Linked DNA regions of Bradyrhizobium sp. WD16. The protein of the gene in region 3 interacts with the protein of the main gene of each other region in a pairwise test. Links are inferred from orthologs where the notes say so. Each region holds a gene or a part of one and is shown on either strand. Other genes may lie near its edges.

The links.
Region 1: the proteins of dnaE (region 3) and dnaQ interact in binary tests that used the Escherichia coli proteins (3 or more experiments, as listed by UniProt). The link is inferred for Bradyrhizobium sp. WD16 from one-to-one orthologs.
Region 2: the proteins of dnaE (region 3) and DB459_RS25100 interact in binary tests that used the Escherichia coli proteins (3 or more experiments, as listed by UniProt). The link is inferred for Bradyrhizobium sp. WD16 from one-to-one orthologs.

Annotation. Positions count from the first base shown.
Region 1 is NZ_CP028908.1:1,917,460-1,923,756, forward strand. Bases 2,068-5,028 are described here. They hold dnaQ (DNA polymerase III subunit epsilon), read right to left. Parts: upstream 3,914-5,028; coding sequence 3,221-3,913; downstream 2,068-3,220. Other genes in these bases: secB (protein-export chaperone SecB), read left to right, coding at 2,523-3,008; coaE (dephospho-CoA kinase), read right to left, coding at 3,982-4,581; DB459_RS08900 (Maf family protein), read right to left, coding at 4,592-5,028. In the rest of the region: DB459_RS08875 (murein transglycosylase A), read right to left, coding at 1-1,071; DB459_RS08880 (Tim44/TimA family putative adaptor protein), read right to left, coding at 1,103-1,804; more of DB459_RS08900, read right to left, coding at 5,029-5,200; DB459_RS08905 (pyruvate, water dikinase regulatory protein), read right to left, coding at 5,205-6,041. UniProt on the Escherichia coli protein: DNA polymerase III is a complex, multichain enzyme responsible for most of the replicative synthesis in bacteria. The epsilon subunit contain the editing function and is a proofreading 3'-5' exonuclease.
Region 2 is NZ_CP028908.1:5,417,800-5,424,104, forward strand. The notes cover bases 1,890-4,858. They hold DB459_RS25100 (aminotransferase), read right to left. Parts: upstream 3,967-4,858; coding sequence 2,812-3,966; downstream 1,890-2,811. Other genes in these bases: DB459_RS25095 (polyamine ABC transporter substrate-binding protein), read right to left, coding at 1,890-2,800; DB459_RS25105 (rhodanese-like domain-containing protein), read right to left, coding at 3,975-4,310; DB459_RS25110 (potassium transporter Kup), read right to left, coding at 4,443-4,858. In the rest of the region: DB459_RS25085 (zinc-binding dehydrogenase), read left to right, coding at 1-775; DB459_RS25090 (lipid A biosynthesis lauroyl acyltransferase), read left to right, coding at 775-1,707; more of DB459_RS25095, read right to left, coding at 1,709-1,889; more of DB459_RS25110, read right to left, coding at 4,859-6,305. UniProt on the Escherichia coli protein: Shows aminotransferase activity with methionine and histidine as substrates, and to a lesser extent also with phenylalanine.
Region 3 is NZ_CP028908.1:4,445,905-4,453,320, reverse strand. What follows is about bases 1,531-5,610. They hold dnaE (DNA polymerase III subunit alpha), read right to left. Parts: upstream 5,220-5,610; coding sequence 1,731-5,219; downstream 1,531-1,730. Other genes in these bases: DB459_RS20695 (putative immunity protein), read right to left, coding at 5,516-5,610. Also shown: DB459_RS20705 (caspase domain-containing protein), read right to left, coding at 1-1,507; more of DB459_RS20695, read right to left, coding at 5,611-6,055; DB459_RS20690 (DUF3551 domain-containing protein), read left to right, coding at 6,674-6,955; DB459_RS20685 (ABC transporter ATP-binding protein), read right to left, coding at 6,989-7,416. UniProt on the Escherichia coli protein: DNA polymerase III is a complex, multichain enzyme responsible for most of the replicative synthesis in bacteria. This DNA polymerase also exhibits 3' to 5' exonuclease activity. The alpha chain is the DNA polymerase catalytic subunit.

The DNA.
Region 1 (6,297 bases), 2.5 Mb from region 3 along the record:
AAAGGCGCTCGGCGACTGCTCGGACTCGAGCGGCAACGCGCCGCTGATGAAGAATGGCGTGCCATAGACATGCAGCGCCTTGTCGACGGCGATGGAGCGCCCGGCCATCAAATGAACGCCTTGGGCGCCGACCGCCTCGGCATCCGCCGCGAGATCGACCTTGCGGAAGAAGACGTAGGAGCGGTTCTGCCGCCGCAGGTCCTTGGCGCCGTCGGGATTTTCCTCCATCCACTGGCGGATGCGCTGCATCGACATCTGCTCGCGGGGAATGATGTTGCGGTCGATCAGCACGCGCCCCACCGGCGTATAGGGATAGCCGTTGTGGGCGTCGTAGTTGAGGCGCGTCACCGAGCCATCCGGCATCCGCACCCGGGCAGACCCCTGGATCTGGATGAACAAAAGGTCGGTCTGATCCTTCAGCCAGCACAGTTCGAGGCCCCGTCCGGCGATGGCGCCATCCTCGATCTCGCCGCGGTCGTAATAGGGCACGAGCTTGCGCCGGCCGATCTTGCGGAACACCTGGCCCTTGTTGGGCAGGTTGGTGGAGCTCTGCGAATAGCCGCGGACGAAGAGGTTCGACGGCCGGCGGTAGATCGGCACCGTGTAGACATCGGTGCGGGTCGGCGAGCCCTCGACCTCCGGCTCGTAATAGCCGGTGACGAACCCCTGGACATCGCCGAGCTTGCTGATCCGCAGCGGCACGAAATGAGCCTCGAAGAATGCGCGCGCGGCTTCGGTGGTGGCGGGATGATGGCGACGCGCCTCCCGGCAGGGCTCGACCAGCGAGCGGCCGAGGGTCTTGGTCTCCGCCGACGCGGGATTGGCGATGATCGCGGCGCAACTGTTGCGAAACGCATTGAAGGCGGCGAGCTGATCGTCGTCCCGCCATCCGGCGACGTCGCCCCAGGCGACGGGCACGTATTGGGCATTGGGAAATTCGAACGGCAGCACTGGCGGCGCCCTGACCACGTGGCGCAGGTGACGATGGGAATAGCCGCCGGACCGACGGGCCTCGACGTCATCGCTCGCGAGCGTCAGCACCAGCGCGGCGCATGCGGCCCCCGCCACCATGCGCAGCCCGACGCGCGGAGGACGGCGCCGATCAGTGGCCGCTGTCGGTGCCAACCAGCTTCCAATTGGGGTCGCGCGAGGAGGTGTCACGGGCGAAGGTCCAGACATCGGTGACGTCGGTGACCTTGTCGGGACTGCCGTCGACCACGGCGCCGGTCTTGTCCCGTGTCACGGTCACCATCTGAGAAACGAAGCGGACGGTCACGTGTGCAATATGGTCGCGCAGCTCGGCGCCGGTCAGTTCGGCCTTGTCGATGCCGATGAAACGCGTCTCGAGCTTTTGCTCGTTGTTCTCGCGCTCGCGGATCGCCGTATCGAAACCGTCATAGACCTCCTTGGACAGGAGATCCTTGAGCGAGCGGCGATCGCCCTGGGCGAACGCAAGCACGATCATCTCGTAGGCGCTGCGGCCGCCGGCGAGGAAATGCTGGGGATCGAAGGACGGGTCGGCAGCGACGACGGCATCGAGGCCGAGGGCGAGCGGCGTGCCGGGCTCGGCCACGCCCCTCCAGCGGTCGGCCGGGGCGGGCGCCTCGGGAGCTGCTGCCGGCGCATGTTCGATCACCTTGCCGGGCAGCGGCACCACATTGCTGTTGGCACCTCCGTTGGCGATGTCCCGGGCGGCACGATCGAGCGGCGGCCGCTCGCTGCCGGTGCGCTGGCCCAGCACATTTCGCAGGCGCAGGAAGATGAACACGGCCAAAGCCAGGAAGATGATGGTGTAAATATCCACGTCACATTCGCTTTCTGATCGACTCCCGGGTCATCTCCGGTGCTGACCACCAAATCTTCGCTTCGGGCCGCCCCTCGTGTCCCGACGGGGCGGTCCGAATCAGCCCACGGCACAGCCGTGCGCTTCTGATGTAAGCACGGAAGCGGGCGAGCCAATGGCGCCTTTCGACGCGTATCCGGCCACCGGGCCTTAGGATCAAGAAGTTTTTCTAACCTCTCGTGTCCCGTCTCCGAATGACCGCGCCATTTGCCTCATGCTCGCACGGTCATTCGGCGACTTAGGGATACTAGCAAAATCAAAGTGCCAGAGCGGTGGATCTGACGCTCGTTTCAGTATTACCTGGACCAAGATTGTTCTGGCGGCGATCGCCAGACGCCCGAAAGCCGTCCTCGTTTCATCATCATATAACAAAACCATTGCAAAATCATATAGATGCATCATGGTCGGAGATCCGGCCCGCCGGCCGTGAACCTCGCTTCAGCTCGGTTGCCGGATCGCCTTGGCGAGACAGGGCCGCGGTCCTGTCCTTGTCGACAGCAGCGCCATTATGATAGCCAACCGGCCGCGACCAGGGCCATCGCCCGTGGGTGCCGCCGGGCGGGAAGGGTTTGTTGATCGTCCGGGCCGGCCTCATCCTTCGATCATCGTTAACAACTGCGCATCGTCTTCACGCGAGCCGGTCGCCACATCGCCTGAAACTGCGTCAGGAGAGATTTCCATGTCCAACGGCAACGGCGCACCGCCCGAAAACGCCCCTCCGCCGCAGCTCAACGTCCTTGCGCAGTACATCAAGGACTTCTCTTTCGAGAATCCGAATGCACCGGGCTCGCTCGCCCCGCAGCAGAATCAGCCCGCGATCAGCATCCAGATCAATGTCGGCGCCCAGAACATCGGCGAGCACGATTTCGAAGTGACGCTGTCGATCGAGGGCAAGGCCGAGAACGCCGACACCCTGCTGTTCGGTTTCGAGCTTGCTTATGCCGGCGTCTTCCGGGTCCAGAATGTACCCCAGGAAAACCTGCACCCGCTGATCATGATCGAATGTCCGCGGCTGCTGTTCCCGTTCGCCCGCGAGATCATCGCCACCGCGGTGCGCAACGGCGGCTTCCCGCCGCTGATGCTGGACCCGGTCGATTTCGTCGGCCTCTACCGCCAGAACCTCGAACGGCAGGCCGACCAGATGCGGCGCGGCACGGCGTCCTGAGCCACAGCGCGACAACAAGAGACGTCATTCAACATTCAAAGGCCCGGCGCGTGACGCGCGCCGGGCCTTTTTCTTTTTACTTCGGCTGGCTCTTCTTTGGCCGGACTTCGGACCGGTGTCCCGGCCGATCGACCTGGGGCAATTTCCGGCGAGGCGGGCACCGGTTCGCGCGAATAAACCGCGTCACGACGAACCCAGCGATCGGCGCCGGCTCAAGCGCCGAGATATTCCTTCCACAGCGCCTTGTCGCCCATTTTAGCGATGAAGGCGCGATGGGCTTCGCGATCGGCCTCGGTGACGCGCGGTGCCAGCGGCTCCGGACGTTGCCGCCGCGGACCATCGGCTTCGACCCGAATCTCGGACTGGCGGGTGTCGGCGAGAATGAGCTGCGACTGCCGGGCACCAATCAGGTCGATATAGACTTCGGCCAGCAATTCGGCGTCGAGCAGGGCGCCGTGCAGGGTGCGGTGCGAATTGTTGATCGAGTAACGCGAGCAGAGATCGTCGAGCCGATTGGACACGCCCGGATGCTTGCGGCGTGCCAGCAGCAGCGTATCGACCAGCCGCTCGCGCGGGATCGCCACGCGCTTGAGCCGCTCGAGCTCCATGTTGATGAAGCTGATGTCGAAGGAGGCATTGTGGATGACGAGCGGCGCCTCGCCGATGAAGGCAAGGAATTCATCCACGACCTCGGCGAACAGCGGCTTCTGGGCCAGAAACTCGGTCGACAGCCCGTGTACCGCAAAGGCCTCGGCGGGCATGTCCCGCTCGGGATTGATGTAGCGGTGGAAGGTCTGGCCGGTGGGCATGCGGTTGATGATCTCGATGCAACCAATTTCGACCAGCCGATCGCCGCGGAGCGGGTCGAGGCCGGTGGTTTCGGTATCGAGAACGATTTCACGCATGGTTTGCAGACCGAGCTGATCTCAAGGACAAAATCCCGGGCGCCAAGGCGGCGGGGCGGGCCATCGAATCACGGCCGGCGCCGCGGCATCTTAGCCATGGCGTAAAGAATGTCCTTGATCTGCGCCCGTACCGGGTCAAGACCGTGGGAGGTATCCACGATGAAATCGGCCCGCCGGCGCTTTTCGGCGTCGGGTATCTGCCGCCCCAGGATGGCGTCGAGCTTCTCCGCCGACATGTTCGGCCGGGCCAGGATCCGCTCGCGCTGCACCTGCGGCGACGTCGTGACCACTGCCACGGCATCCACCCGGTTCTCGCCAGCGGTTTCGAACAGCAGCGGAATATCGAGCACCGCGACCGGCGCGCCCGACCGCTCGGCCGCGTCGAGAAAGGCCTGCTGGTGGGCGCGCAGCATCGGATGCACGATTCCCTCCAGCCGCTTCATCGCCGAGCTGTCGTGAAGGACGTAGGCCGAAAGTTTCTGGCGATCGACCTTGCCATCCACGGTGGTGCCGGGAAAGGCGGCCTCGATCGCCGGCGCGGCCTCCCCTTCATAGAGAACATGCACCGTGGCATCGGCATCATAGACGGGCACGCCCGCTTCGGCGAACAGCCTGGCTGTGGTCGACTTGCCCATCCCGATCGAACCGGTCAACCCGAGCAGCAGCATTCCCGATCCTCTAAAAGGCCAGAAGCCCTGCGCCGCGCAAATACGCAAACAATGGCAGCAGGGGCAGGCCGAGAACCGTGAAGTGATCGCCCTCGACCCGATCGAACAGATGCACGCCGAGGCCTTCGAGCTGATAGGCGCCGACACTGGTGCAGACGACGTCGCCGGCAGTATCGAGATAAGCGGCAATCGCGGCTTCGCTCAGCGGCCGCATGGCGAGACGCGCCACGGCTACGTGGGAAAAACGCACTTCGTCATTGATGACCACCGCCACCGCCGAATGCAATTCGTGCACGGCACCGGCCAGTGCGGCGAGCTGCTCGGCTGCCTGGTCGCGATTCTTCGGCTTGCTGAACCGACGGGATCCGAGCGCCAGGGTCTGGTCGGCGCCGATCACGATCCGGCCGGGATGGCGAGCAGCGACCGCAAGGGCCTTTTCCTTTGCCAGCAGGGACGCGACCTCCCCCGGTGCGGATACAGCCGCGCCGTTTTCCACCGCACGCTCGTCGATATCGGCCGGAATCACCTCGAACGGAATGCCGGCATGATGCAGCAGGGTCTGGCGAGAACGGCTGCTCGAGGCGAGGATCGGTGGCCTTTCACCATACCACAAGGTCATCGTTTCAGCCCCGTTGCCGCTGGCGGTCGGCCAGCAGCTTGAGGATCGCCGCGGCGGTTTCCTCGATCGATCGGCGCGTGACGTCGAGCAGCGCCCAATTGTGCCTGGCACTGAGGCGACGGGAAAACAGCACTTCCTCGGCGACAGCCTGACGATCGGTATAGACGGCATCGTCGGTGTGGGCGCCAAGGCCCAGGAGACGGTTCTGGCGGATCTGGATCAGGCGCTCCGGCGAGGCGTGGAGACTGACGACCAGCGGCTTGTTCAGGTTTTCGAGCTGGTAGGGAATCGGGATACCCGGGACCAGCGGTACATTGGCGGTGCGCACACCGCGATTGGCGAGATAGATCGAGGTCGGCGTCTTCGAGGTGCGGGAGACGCCGACCAGTACCACATCGGCCTCTTCCAGGCCTTCAACGTGCTGCCCGTCGTCATGCATCATGGTGTAATTGAGGGCGTCGATCCGCTTGAAATATTCCGCATTGAGCGTGTGCTGGGCGCCGACCCGATGGGCCGTGGCGGTGCCGAGATAGGCTTGGAACAGCTGAAGCACCGGCCCGATGATCGACAAGCTCGGAATATTCATGTCCTTGCACTTGGTCTCGAGCCGCGACACCAGGTCTTCCTCGAGCAGCGTGAACAGCACGATGCCGGGGGATTCCTCGATCTCCGCCAACACGCGATCGAGTTGCTTCTGGCTCCGCACCAGCGGATAGACGTGCTCGACGGGGGTGACATGGGAGTATTGTGCAGCCACCGCGCGCGCCACCGTGATCAGCGTCTCGCCGGTGGAATCGGACACCATATGAAGGTGAAAATAACTGCCGGTCGCGGGCGGCATCAGGCCGGATATCCTGTGGATCGCTGTGGAGTTTCGGCGGGGGATTCGGTCAAGCGCGGCTGGCCTCGGGAAAAGGGCGGTTTTGCTTCACAGGGCTCAATATGGGAGAAGGCCCGCGAACAGGGCCGATGATAGTGGGGTCATGTGGATTTGTCTCTTGATAATCAGGCCCCAGGACGGAGCCAAGCCCCTCAAGTCATGAGACTTTCTTTCCACCGCGCAACGGGGGCGGATGCCGGGCATAAAGTCTGGCGAT
Region 2 (6,305 bases), 970 kb from region 3 along the record:
CGTGATGTATGGCGCGCTGACCTGCGGCGCTTGCAAGGCCTGCCGCCAAGGCCGCGACAATCTCTGCGAGAATGTCGGCGGCATCATGGGATTCCACGTCGACGGCTTCGCCCGCGAGATCATCAACATGCCGGAACGGCTGGTCATTCCCGTGCCCGACGGCGTGTCGCTACGCGACGCCGCTTGCGCGCCGATTGCCTTCTCCACCGTCCAGCACATGCTGTTCGACAATGCCAAGCTCGAGCCCGGCGAGAGCGTGCTGGTCCATGCCGGAGGCTCGGGCATCGGCACCGTGGCGATCATGATGGCCAAGGCGATCGGCTGCATGGTGATCACCACCGTCGGCGACGATTCCAAAATCGAACGGGTCAAGGCGCTTGGCGCCGACCATGTCATCAACTACCGCAAGGATCGCTTCGAACACGAAACTCGCAAGATCACCAAGAAGAAGGGGGTCGACGTGGTGTTCGAGCATGTCGGCGCCGACACGTTTCCAGGCTCGCTGCTGTCGCTCAAGCGCGGCGGCCGGCTCGTCACCTGCGGCGCCACCTCGGGCCCGACGACGACGCTCAACCTGATGCAGCTCTTCCAGCAGCAGTACAAGATCTTCGGCTCGTTCGGCGCCTCGATGCGCAACATCGCCGAGAGCCTCGACAAGATGGCCGCCGGCATGAAGCCGGTGATCGATACGGACGTCCCGCTCAGCGACGTCGCCGCCGCGCTGACCAGGATGGAGAGCCGGCAGGTCTTCGGCAAGATCATCGTCCAGTTCTGATGCTGCGCACCCTGCTCCGCGCCCGCGCGCTGCTGCGCGACGCCCTCAAGCCCGCCTCGGAGGCGGTGATCGGGGCCGCTGTCGTCGGCTTGTTGAAGACGACGCGCTATTTCGATCCCGCGCGCACCGCCTCCGCCTTCTCCCGCATCACCCGCGGCATTGGGCCCTGGCTGCCCGAGCAGCGCATCGGCCGCGCCAATCTGAAGGCAGCCTTTCCCGAGAAAAGCGACGCCGAGATCGAAACCATCCTGTCGGACGTCTGGGACAATCTCGGCCGCGTCGCCGCGGAATTCGCCCACCTCGACAAGGTCTGGGACTTCGACCCCGCACGCCCGGGTGCCGGACGGATCGAACTCGCGCCGGGCACCCAGACCATCTTCGAGCAGTTGCGCGATGACGGCAAGGGCGCGCTGATCTTCGCCGCGCACCTCGCCAACTGGGAGCTGCCGGCGCTCGCGGCGCCGGCTTACGGCATGCCCTCGGCAGTGCTGTTCAGACGGCCGAACATCGCCGCCGCCGACCGCGCCATTCAGGACATGCGCGCCGTCAACATGGGCGAGATGGTCGCGACTGCCGCCGACGCGCCGCTGCGCCTTGCGCACGCGCTCGAGGCCGGCGTCCATGTCGGCATGCTGGTCGACCAGCATTTCGGCCGCGGCGTCGACGTCACCTTCTTCGGCCGCAGGACCAAGGCCAATCCGCTGCTCGCCCGCCTCGCCCGCCAGGTCGAGGTGCCGATCCACGGCGTGCGCATCATCCGCCTGCCCGGCGACAGGTTTCGCGCCGAACTGTCGGAAGAAATTCCGCCGGCGCGCGACGGCGCCGGCCGGATCGATATCGCCGCCACCACGCAGGCCGTCACCTCGGTGATCGAGGGCTGGGTGCGCGAGCATCCCGAGCAGTGGCTGTGGCTGCACCGCCGCTGGCGCTGATTCAGCGCCCGGTCTTCACCCGTGTCCACAGCCGGTTGAGGATGCGCTGCGTCGCCGGATCGCGCGCGGTGATGACGAACAGTTTCTGCAGCGTCGACTCGTCCGGATAGATCGTCTTGTCGTTGATGATCTTGGGGTCGATCAGCTTCTGGCTCGCCAGGTTGCCGTTGGCATATGACACGAAGTCGGAATTCTTCGCCGCGACATCCGGTCGGTAGAGATAATTGATCAGCTCGTAGGCCTCGGCCACGTTCTTGGCATCGGCCGGGATCGCCAGATTGTCGAAGAACATCTGCGCGCCCTCCCTCGGAATGGCGTAGCCGATCTCGACACCGTTCTTCGCCTCGACGGCGCGGCTCTGGGCCTGCTTGATGTCGCCTGACCAGCCGACGACGAGGCAGATCTCGCCGCTGGCGAGCGCGTTCAGATATTCCGACGAGTGAAACTTGCGGACATAGCGTCGCACCTTGCCGACCACTTCGGCGGCCCTGTCCAGGTCCGCCTGTTTGGTCGAATTGGGATCGAGCCCGAGCCAGTTCAGCGCCGCCGGCAGGATATCGTCGGCGGAATCGAGCATTTGGACGCCGCAGTCCTTGAACCTCGCGAGATTCTCCGGCTTGAATATCTGGTCCCAGCTGTCGACCTTGGCGTCGGCTCCGAGGACGTCGCGCACCGCCTTGACGTTGTAGCCGATGCCGGTGGTGCCCCACATGTAGTTGGCGGCGTAGAGATTGTCGGGATCGTAGGTCGCGAGCCGCTGATTGACCAGCGGCCAGGCGTTGGCGAGATTGGGCAGCTTCGACTTGTCGAGCTTCTGGAAGACATTGGCCCTGATCTGCCGCTGCAGGAAATAGGCCGTCGGCACCACGACGTCGTAGCCGGATCGGCCGGCAAGCAGCCGCGTCTCCAGGGTCTCGTTGGCGTCGAAGGTGTCGTAGACCACCTTGATGCCGGTCTCCCTGGTGAACTGTTCGAGCACCCCCGGCGCCATGTAGTTCGACCAGTTGTAGAAGTTGACCACGCGCTGCTGCGCCTGCGCGGGCAGCACGAGGGCCGCCATCGCAACCCCGACCAGCCAGCTGCGGATGGTCATGGCTCGCTCACTCAAGCGGCCCGCAGCGCGCGCGACAACCGTTCGAGCGCGGCGTCGATGGTAGCGTCCGACTTGGAGAAGCAGAAGCGGATCACGGACGTGACCGGATCGTCCTCGTAGAAGGCCGACACCGGTATCGCCGCCACCTTGTAGTCGGCGACGAGGCGCCGGCAGAACTGCTCGTCGGTCTCGTTCAGGCCCAGCGGCGACAGGTCGACGTTGAGGAAATAGGTGCCCTGGGACTGAATCACCGGAAAGCCAAGGCTCTTGAGCCCGTCGGCCAGGCGGTCGCGACTACGGGCGAGATCGGCGCGCATCTCGGTGAAATAGTCGTCGGACTTGCCGAGACCGTAGGCCACCGCGACCTGCAGATTGGGCGGCGTCGTGAAGGTAAGGAACTGATGCGCCTTGGCGAGCACCCGCAGAATCGGCGGCGCGGCGCAGACGAAACCGATCTTCCAGCCGGTGAGCGAGAAGATCTTGCCGGCCGACCCGATCTTCACGGTCCGCTCGCGCATCCCTGGAATGGCGATCAGCGGAACATGCTCGCGGCCGTCGAAGACGACATGCTCCCACACCTCGTCGCAGATGGCGATCAGGTTGAACTCCTGGCAGATGCGCGCCAGCAGTTCGAGGTCCTCGCGCGGATAGACGATCGCGGAAGGATTGAGCGGGTTGTTGAAGATCAGGAATTTGGTCTTCGGCGTGATCGCCGCGCGCAGCGCCTCCTCGGGAATGCGCCAGTGCGGCGGCTCCAGCCGCACAAAGCGCGGCACGCCGCCGGCGCAGCGGATCAGCGGATTGTAGGCGTCATAGGCCGGCGGAAAGACGATCACCTCGTCGCCCGGCTGGACCAGTCCGAGCACCGCGCCGGCGATGGCCTCGGTGGCGCCGGAGGTCACCAGCAGCTCGGTCATCGGATCGAGGCTGACGTCATGCCAGTGGGCGTAATGGCTGGCGATGGCCTGGCGCAGCTCCGGAATGCCCATCATCGACGGGTACTGGTTGTAGCCATTGAGAACCGCGTCGGCCGCCTTGCGCCGGATATCCTCCGGACCCGGGCCCTCGGGAAAGCCCTGGCCGAGATTGATGGCGTTATGGTCCCGCGCAAGCTGGGACATCGCTTCGAAGATGGTGACCGGAAGGTCGGCAAAGACAGGATTCATCGGACGCTTCAGCCGCCCGTCCTGGTGGGGAGACCGGCAGCCTTCCAGGCCAGGATACCGCCTTCGAGATGGGAGTCATACGGCAGCCCCGCAGCCTGGGCCGCCATCGAGGCCGTCACCGAGCGGCGGCCGGAGCGGCAGGCGAAAACCACGGTCCGCCCCTTCGGGTCCGGTATCTGGCTGGGGTCGAAGGACGACAGCGGCAGCACCACCGCATCAGGATAGGCTTCCGCGGCAACCTCGTTGGGTTCGCGCACGTCGACGAGAAGATAGCGCCCCTCGGAAAGGCCGGCGGCAACCTCTGCCGGGGCCCGATCATGGACACGATGAGAACTGCTGGACACTAAAGGCCTCCTGGCGAGCGATCGACGCGGCGGCCGGGCGGCCGTCGGCGCAGGTCAAATTCCCCGTTTACGCCAGCAAAATCAAGCGCTGCCCCCCTCGGAATAAGACCGGATTGTCACTTCGACGGAGGTTCAGATCGTAACCTGGGTGCCGACTTCGACCACCCGGCCGGTCGGGATCTGGAAATAGTTGGTGGCGTCGTTGGCGGACCGGCTCAGCGCGATGAACAGGTGGTCCTGCCAGCGCGGCATGCCCGAATGGGCCGCCGGCTTGAGCGAGCGGCGGGACAGGAAGAACGAGGTCGACATGATGTCGAACTGCCAGCCGAGCTTGCGCGCGATCGCCAGCGCCTTCGGCACGTTGGGCGACTCCATGAAACCGAAGCGGAGGGCCACCCGCGAGAACGTCGGGCTGATCTCCTCGAGCCGGACGCGATCGGAGACGTCGATCCGCGGTGTCGATGCGGTTTCGATGGTCAGGATGACGTTCTTCTCGTGCAGCACCTTGTAGTGCTTGAGGCTGTGCAGCAGGGCGGTCGGCGCACTGGTCGGATCGCTGGTGAGGAAGACCGCCGTGCCGGGCACCCGCTGCGGTGGGCGCTTCTCCAGCATGCGGACGAGGTCATTGAGCGGCAGTTCCTGCTTGCGCGACTTCTCGAACAGCAAACGGCTGCCGCGCCGCCACGTGATCATCAGCAGCATGATGGTCCCGCCCAGCGCCAGCGGAACCCAGCCGCCCTCGAGCACCTTCAAGAGATTGGCACCGAGGAAGGTCAGGTCGAGGGCCAGAAACGGTGCAATCAGGGCGGCCGCAGCCAACGCCGACCAGCGCCACACCTTCCAGATCACCACGAAGCCCATCATCGCTGTGACCACCATGGTCCCGGTCACGGAAATGCCGTAGGCTGAAGCGAGCGCGCTCGATGAGCGGAACAGCCCGACCAGCAGCACCACCGCGACCAGCAACAGCGTATTGATGCGCGGAATGTAGATCTGGCCAGCATGGGTCTCGGAGGTGTGGCGGATCTCGAAGCGCGGCAACAGGCCGAGCTGGATCGCCTGGCGGGTAAGCGAATAGGCGCCGGTGATCACCGCCTGGCTGGCGATGACCGTGGCGACGGTGGCGAGCGCCACCATCGGCAGCAGCGCCCAGTCCGGGAACATCAGGTAGAAGGGGTTCTCGATCGCCTTCGGATTGGCGATGACGAGGGCACCCTGCCCGAGATAGTTCAGCGCCAGCGACGGCAGCACGATGCACAGCCAAGCGATCTGGATCGGGCGCTTGCCGAAATGACCGAGGTCGGCATAAAGCGCCTCGACCCCGGTCACGGCGAGAAAGACGGCGCCGAGGGTGACGAGGCCGATGATGCCGTGGTGGGCGAGAAAACTCACCGCATGGACCGGATTGAAAGCCTCGATCACCACCGGATGCGCCGCGATGTGCGGCAACGCCGCGACGCCGATAACGGCGAACCACAGGCACATGATCGGGCCAAAAAACGCCGCGACACTGGCGGTGCCGCGCGACTGCACGGCGAACAGCGCCAGCAGGATCAGCAACGTCGCTGGCACGACGTAAGGCTCGAAGGCGACGGTCGCGATCTTGATACCTTCAAGCGCCGAGAGCACGGACAGCGCCGGCGTGATCACCGCGTCGCCGTAAAACAAGGCACCGCTGATGATGCCGAGCATTACGATGGTCCCGCTCTTGCCGGAGAGCGCGCGTTGCGCCAGGGCCATCAGCGCCAGCGTGCCGCCCTCGCCGTTGTTGTCCGCCCGCATCAAGATCAGGACATATTTCAGGGTGACGACGATGATCAGCGCCCACAGGATCAGCGACAGCACGCCGAGGACGGCGGCCACCGTAACGCCGTTGGCGGCTTCCGCAGCGACCACGGCCTCGCGGAAGGCATAGAGCGGGCTGGTGCCGATGTCACCGTAAACGACACCGATACTGCCGAGCATCAGCCCGCCGAACCCGGCGGTCGAATGCTT
Region 3 (7,416 bases):
CCGGCGCAGGGCCGGTTGCGGACGGCGCGGGCACGGCGGCGACCGGCGCCGGCGCCGGCGGCGGCTGATTGATCACGGTGTTGATCACCGTGGTGTTGTGGATGTTGTTGAAGATGATGTTGTCGGGCGGCGGCGCCACATAGGCCGGCGCCACGACATAATCCGGCATCGGCACGAAGACCGGCTGCGGCAGGATGAACAGCGCGACCGGCGCCGGCGGCGGCGGCAGCACCACGAAATCCGGCGGCGGCGGCGGCAGGAAGAACACCGGCGGCGGCGGCGGCGGCGCGAAGTCGAAATCCGGATCGCTGAACATCAGCACCGGGCGGTCCACATAGACGATCTCGTCCGGCGGCGGCGGCGGCACGTCATACTCGATCATCGCAAAGCTCGGCGGCGGCTCCGGCGGCGCGGTGAGGAAGGCGAGCCGGCGACGCGCGTCGGGGGCATGCGGTCCGCGCGGATAGCGTCGCAGATAGGACCAGTAGGCCTGGGGCGTGTCGGCGCTGTAGGTGCGCCGCCAGGTGATGGCTTCGCGCCTCGCGGCAGCGATCGCCCTCACCCGCCTCGCCAACGGATCCGAAGGATAGGCGGCGAGGAAATCCTCATAGCCCTGGAGGGTGTCGCGCTCGATCGCCGCGGTATAGGCCTCCTGCGCGCCGAGATCGCGCATCGGCCGATCGCGCATGGCGGCGACCTGGGCCGCTGAAGGCTGCGGCGGAGCGTCGGCGGCGCGGTCGAAGAACTGGAAACTGCCCTCGAGCTTATGGGCATCCCACGGCAGCAGCGAGCCCTTGGAACTCTCGCTGACGCGCAGCCGCACGCGATTGAACACGTCGGGCAGCGACAGACCGCCGGTGCGGATCATCTCGGCGAGCGCCTGGGCATAGGCGCCATAGGCGCCCTGCTCCGGCGGCGCCACGGTCCCCGGCGCGGCGTTGAAGGCGATCAGCATGCGCGGTTCGGGATCGACCAGCGCGAGGCCGCTGGCGATCTGGTTCTGGACGAAAGGCTGCTGCCGCGCCGCATCGAGCACCACGATGCCGCTCTTGAGAGGCAAGGCCGCGAGCTGGCGCATATAGTCCGACAGCCGCAGCGCCTCGACCGGAATGTCAGTGTCGCGGCTGATGCTGGAATCCACCGGCACGAAGTAATTCTCGCCGGCATACTGGACGCCGTAGCCGGAGAGATAGACCATCGCCACAGTGCCCGGCCCCGAGGCTTCCGCCTTCTGGATGAAGTCGCGGAAACTCTTGCGCAGGCTGTCGCCGTCGAGGTCGCGGGCGCCAGCGACGTCGAAGCCGGCGGCCTGCAGGGTCTGCGCGATCAGCCCGGCATCGTTGGCCGCCGTCGCCAGCGGCCCCTTGGCATAGGCGCCGTTGCCCACGACAAAGGCTATGCGCTTCTCCTGCTGCTGGGCCGCAGCCGGAACGGCGCCGATCGCCACGGCGGCGAGCACCGCGAGGAGGCTCAGGGGCAGGAACGACGGGATCGGGAGTCGCAGCATGGCACGTTTCTCTCGCGTTTGTTCTTTCGCGTTCGTTTTTCCCGGATTCGGCCGGGCCGACAGTGAGCCTGTCCGGAACTGAACGGGAGTTGAACGAAGCACGTGCGAGCCTCGCACCGCAAGGGCGCAGCGATGTCGGAACCCTGCATGATGCTAGTGTGGCGTCTCGCAATTGCCTACAGGGGCTTGCCGCGAAGGGCATAGGCAATTTCGAGACGCCACACTAGATCGTCTGGACGTCGACGACGCCGGTCACGGCCTTGAGCGCGCCGGCGATCTGGGGCGAGACCTTGAAGCGGCCGGGGAGCTTGAGCTCGACCTCGGTTTCGAGGTCGAGCATCATCACAAGCGTCACCTCGCCGTCGCCGCCGCGCGGCGCGATCGAGGGCGACGCCACGGCGCCGCGCGCCGGCTCCGGCGCAGCCAGCCGTCGCGCGATCGACTCCAGCGGCTTGCCGTCACGCACGAAGATCTTCAGCGCCATCGAGGTCTTGGCCGCGGCCTGGTCGAGCAATTCGACGTTATTGATGCGGGCTCGCACATCTTCGCCCTGCAGTTCGGCGCCGAGCTGCATCAGCACGGCAAGGCCGGGCTCGAGCATGTCGCGAAACTGCGCCAGCGCTTCCGAGAACAGCACCGCCTCGAAATGGCCGGTGGCGTCGGACAGGCCGATGATGCCCATCTTGTTGCCGGTCTTGGTGCGGCGCTCCATCCGCGACACCACCGTCGCCGCGACCTTGCCGGCGGTGCGGCCGTTCTTCACCGCATGGGAGAATTCCGCCCAGGACTGCACGTTGAGGCGCTTGAGAACGGTCTTGTAATCGTCCAGCGGATGGCCCGACAGGAAGAAGCCGACGGCGTCGTATTCGCGCTGCAGGCGTTCCGACGGCAGCCACGGATCGAGTGACGGCAGGATCACGGTGGGCGCATCGGCCTGGCCGCCGAACATGTCGTTCTGGCCGATGGTGGCCGCCTCGTGGCTGCGCTGACAGGCCGCGACGATGACGTCGGCGCCGGCGAAGACCCGGGCGCGGCTCGGCTCGAGTTCGTCGAAGGCGCCCGCCGCGGCGAGGCTTTCGACCACGCGCTTGTTGATCGCCTTCGGGCTGACGCGGCTGGCGAAGTCGGCGATCGAGGTGAACGGCTTGTCGCCGCGCGCCTCGACGATCTGCTGGACGGCCTGGGCGCCGACGCCCTTGAGCGCGGCAAGCGCATAGAAGATCTTGCCGTCGGCGACGTCGAAATTGACGCCGGAGCGGTTGATCGACGGCGGCTCGAGCTTGATGCCGAGGCGCTGCGCCTCGGCGCGGAATTCCGACAGCTTGTCGGTGTTGCTCATGTCGAGCGTCATCGAGGCGGCGATGAACTCGACGGGATAATGCGCCTTCATATAGGCGGTGTGATAGGACACCAGCGCATAGGCCGCGGCGTGACTCTTGTTGAAGCCGTAGTCGGCGAACTTCGCCAGCAGGTCGAAGATGGTGTCGGCCTGGGCCTGGGTGATGCCGCGCTCGAGGGCGCCGGAGACGAAGCGGACGCGCTGCTGGTCCATCTCGGCGCGGATCTTCTTGCCCATGGCGCGACGCAGCAGGTCGGCTTCGCCGAGCGAATAACCCGACAGCGCCTGGGCGATCTGCATCACCTGTTCCTGGTAGATGATGACGCCGAAGGTCTCCTTGAGGATCGGCTCCATCATCGGATGCAGGTATTCCGGCTCCTCGTCGCCGTGCTTGCGGGCGCAATAGGTCGGGATGTTGGCCATCGGGCCCGGGCGATACAGCGCCACCAGCGCGATGATGTCTTCGAAACGGTCGGGACGCATGTCGACGAGCGCGCGCCGCATGCCCTGACTTTCAACCTGGAACACGCCGACGACCTCGCCGCGCGCCAGCATCGAATAGCTGTCGGCGTCGTCGAGCGGCAGCTTGTTGAGTTCGACCTTGATGCTGCGCTGGGCGACGAGCTTGACCGCGACGTTGAGCGTCGTCAGCGTCTTCAGGCCGAGGAAGTCGAATTTGACAAGGCCGGCGGGCTCCACCCATTTCATGTTGAACTGGGTGACCGGCATATCCGACTTCGGATCGCGGTACATCGGCACGAGCTCGCTGAGCGGCCGGTCGCCGATGACGATGCCGGCGGCGTGGGTCGAGGCGTGACGGTTGAGGCCTTCGAGTTTCTGGGCGATGTCGAAGGCCTGGGCGACCACCGGATCTTCATCGCGGAAGGCCTGCAGCTTCGGCTCGCCGGCGATCGCAGCAGCCAGCGTCACCGGCGCCGCCGGGTTCTGCGGCACCAGCTTGGTGAGCTTGTCGACCTGGCCATAGGGCATCTGCAGCACGCGGCCGACGTCGCGCAGCACGCCGCGCGCCTGCAACGTACCGAAGGTGATGATCTGGGCGACCTGGTCGCGACCATAGCGATCCTGGACGTAATGGATCACCTCTTCGCGACGGTCCTGGCAGAAGTCGATGTCGAAGTCCGGCATCGACACGCGCTCGGGATTGAGGAAGCGCTCGAACAGCAGGCTGAAGCGGATCGGGTCGAGGTCGGTGATGGTCAGGGCATAGGCGACGAGCGAGCCGGCGCCGGAGCCGCGGCCCGGTCCGACCGGGATGTCCTGGGACTTCGCCCATTTGATGAAGTCCGACACGATCAGAAAGTAGCCCGCGTAGTTCATGCGGTTGATGATGTCGATTTCGAAGGCCAGCCGCGCGGCATAGGTCTCTTCGGTGGTGCCCGGGGCGGTGCCGTGATGGGCGAGACGCCGCGCCAGTCCCTCCTCGGCCTGGCGCTTGAGTTCGGCCGCCTCCTCCCGCTCCGCGTCGCCGCCACTCGACGCGCCGACGGTGAAGCGCGGCAGGATCGGCTTGCGGGTCAGCGGCCGGTAGGCGCAGCGTTCGGCAATCTCGACCGTCGAGGCCAGCGCCTCCGGCAGATCAGCGAACAGCACCGCCATTTCGGCGCGGGTCTTGAAGCGGTGGTCCGGGGTGAGCTGGACGCGATCGGTCTCGGCGATCAGGCGACCGCCGGCGATGCACAGCAGCGCGTCATGGGCCTCGAAATCGTCGGCCTTGGCGAAGTAAGGCTCGTTGGTGGCGACGAGCGGCAGGGACTTGGCATAGGCGAGATCGATCAGGGTGCCTTCGGCGCGCCGCTCCTTGTCGAGGCCGTGGCGCTGCAATTCGACGTAGAGCCGGTCGCCGAACAGCGCGGTGAGCCGATCGAGCCGTGTCGCCGCCAGTGCCGCCTGGTCGGCGGTGATCGCCATCGAGATCGGTCCGTCCGGTCCGCCGGTGAGCACGATCAGGCCATCGGTCTCGCCCTCGAGCCAGTCGAGCTTGATATGCGGTGTCTGATGGGTCGGCGTCTCGAGGAATGCCCGGGAATTCAGCCGCATCAGGCTGCGGTAGCCGGCCTCGCGAGCCGCGAGCAGCACCAGACGCTGGGGCGAAGCGGCCAGAATGCTGCGCGAGGTCGGCTCGACATCGCCGAAATCCACCGCCAGGGCGCAGCCGACAATCGGCTGGATCCCGGAGCCCGCCATCTTGTCGGAGAATTCCAACGCCCCGAACATGTTGTCGGTGTCGGTCAGCGCGAGCGCCGGCTGGTGATCGGCCTTGGCGAGGTCGGCGAGGCCGCCGATCTTGATCGCGCCCTGGAGCAGCGAATAGGCCGAATGGACGTGGAGATGGACGAAACCGGCGGAACTCATGGATGCGGGCAGCTCTCGGGACGAATACGAAATCAGGGCCGAAGGTCGGGATGCGAAACCGCCGGATTCGCGCCTTCGAGGCGGGATGTCGGCGACAGCACCGGCGGCGACTCAACGGCCTGATGGTGGGGTGCCGGTCAGCCTAAGTCCATCGGCGCTCGCCACGATCCCCGACACCCTTCGGAGCTGTCCTGCTTTTCCCCAGGGCGGACGATCCCAACACCGGAAAATTCCAATCGCGCCTATCCGGTTAACGCAGGCACCCACTACATATAGAGATGCCGGCGCCCGCACGATCACCGGAGCAAGGCGTCCAACTGACGGATCAACTCTCCGACCCGTCCCCCACCCGGCGGGGCGGGCGGATACCGCCTCAAAACGTCTCGCACCACGGGATGCGCCCGTACGCGCGATTGCATGATGTGCTCGACTCCAACGGTGGGATCGTCGCCGGTGGAGAGTTCGAAAGCTCGCGCAGCATACGCGGGCGAACCAAGGATGTGCTTGACCTGCGTAGCCTTGGCCAAGGGATGGAGAAACGCCGCGCCGGCTGCGGCGAGGGCCGCGCGTGCGGCGTCGCTCGCCGCGACCTGCCCTGCATCGCGCGCCTCCTGAGCCGCCCGCTGTGCAGCCCACGCGCTGTCACGTAACGCCTTCGTCCGCTCGCCTCCATCCGCAAACGACTGCGCAGTGTCTATTGCGGCGCGTGGGCGGGTATCGTCAGGGCGTTCGCGTTCGAAGATCGCCAATGCTGGCCGCGCGCAGACCACCGCATAGCGGGCGACTTCCCTGAGTTCGGACCGGGTGAGCTCGACCTTTGTGGAGTGATCCAACATGGCTTCATCCGACTTGCCGCCGCACCATCCGTGGATGGCTTATGTCTCGCAATTGCCTACGACAGACTGGCCGCAAAGGCAGCAGGCAATTGCGAGACGCCGACCTTTAAGGTCCCGCCCCCACCGCCTGTCCGGCCCGCTGGCTGTTCGGGCCGGAACCACCTTCAGAGGACATCCCTTCAGAGGATATTTGGCGCGCGGCGGGGGCGGAATCCGGATGGACGGCGACTGATGTCACAACGACCTGCAGGAGTTGCAGAATGCCCTACAGCTGCGGGATCACTTGAGCCCAGATCGCCACCATTCCGACGAACAGCACGATCGAGGCCAGCGCCGCGGCTTCTTCCACGAACAATCTCAACATCTTGGCTCTCCCTAGGCGAAGCTTTGGGCGAACGGAAACGCCCCATGACGAAGAAGAACGTATGAAGAACATTGTTCTGTTTTTGTTCTTAAGAGTCAAGCCGGGCGATCGTGGTCGAACAATCGTTCCAGGCGCCGTGGTTAATCGGCCGCGGCGCCCAGACCTGACGTCAGCCTTGACGCCGTTCCAGCGGAGCGGCTTGCTGCCGTCCGGGCTGGACCTTAAGTGCCGCGAGTCGGCGGGAGACAAAAACAATGCGACGGATGTTGTTGGCCGCGGTGGCGGCGACGGGTTTCGGCTGGGCGCTCGCGAGCCCTGCCCCGGCTGCGGCCGAGACGATCTTTCCGATCTGCCTGCACTGGAAGGGCGATCTGACCGACTGCCGCTACACTTCGATGGCCCAGTGCAATGCGTCAGCCTCGGGCCTCGGCGCCGACTGCCTCTACAACCCCGCTTACGCCGCCGTCGTCCGCGAGACTTACGACGAAGCTGCGCCGCCGCCACGGCGCAAGCGTATCCGCCGCCACGCCGAGTGAGAAAGCGCGACGGCCTCTGACGGAACCAGAGGATCAGTCGAGCTCGACGACGAGGCCGTTCTCGATCGAGACCCGACGGTCCATCCGGGCCGCGAGTTCCATGTTGTGGGTGGCGATCAGCATCGCCACCCGTGTCGCCCGCACCAGCTGCATCAGGGCGTGGAAGACATGATCGGCGGTGTGCGGGTCGAGATTGCCGGTCGGCTCGTCGGCCAGCAGCACCCGCGGCGCATTGGCCACCGCCCGGGCGATCGCCACCCGTTGCTGCTCGCCGCCGGAGAGTTCGGCCGGCCGATGACTGACGCGCTCACCAAGGCCGAGATAGGACAGGATCTCGTGCGAGCGCTGCACCGTCTCCCGCTTCTTCAGGCCGCGGATCATCTGCGGCAGCATGACGTTTTCGAGCGCGGTGAATTCCGGCAGCAGCCGGTGCGACTGATAGACGAAGCCGATGTCGGTGC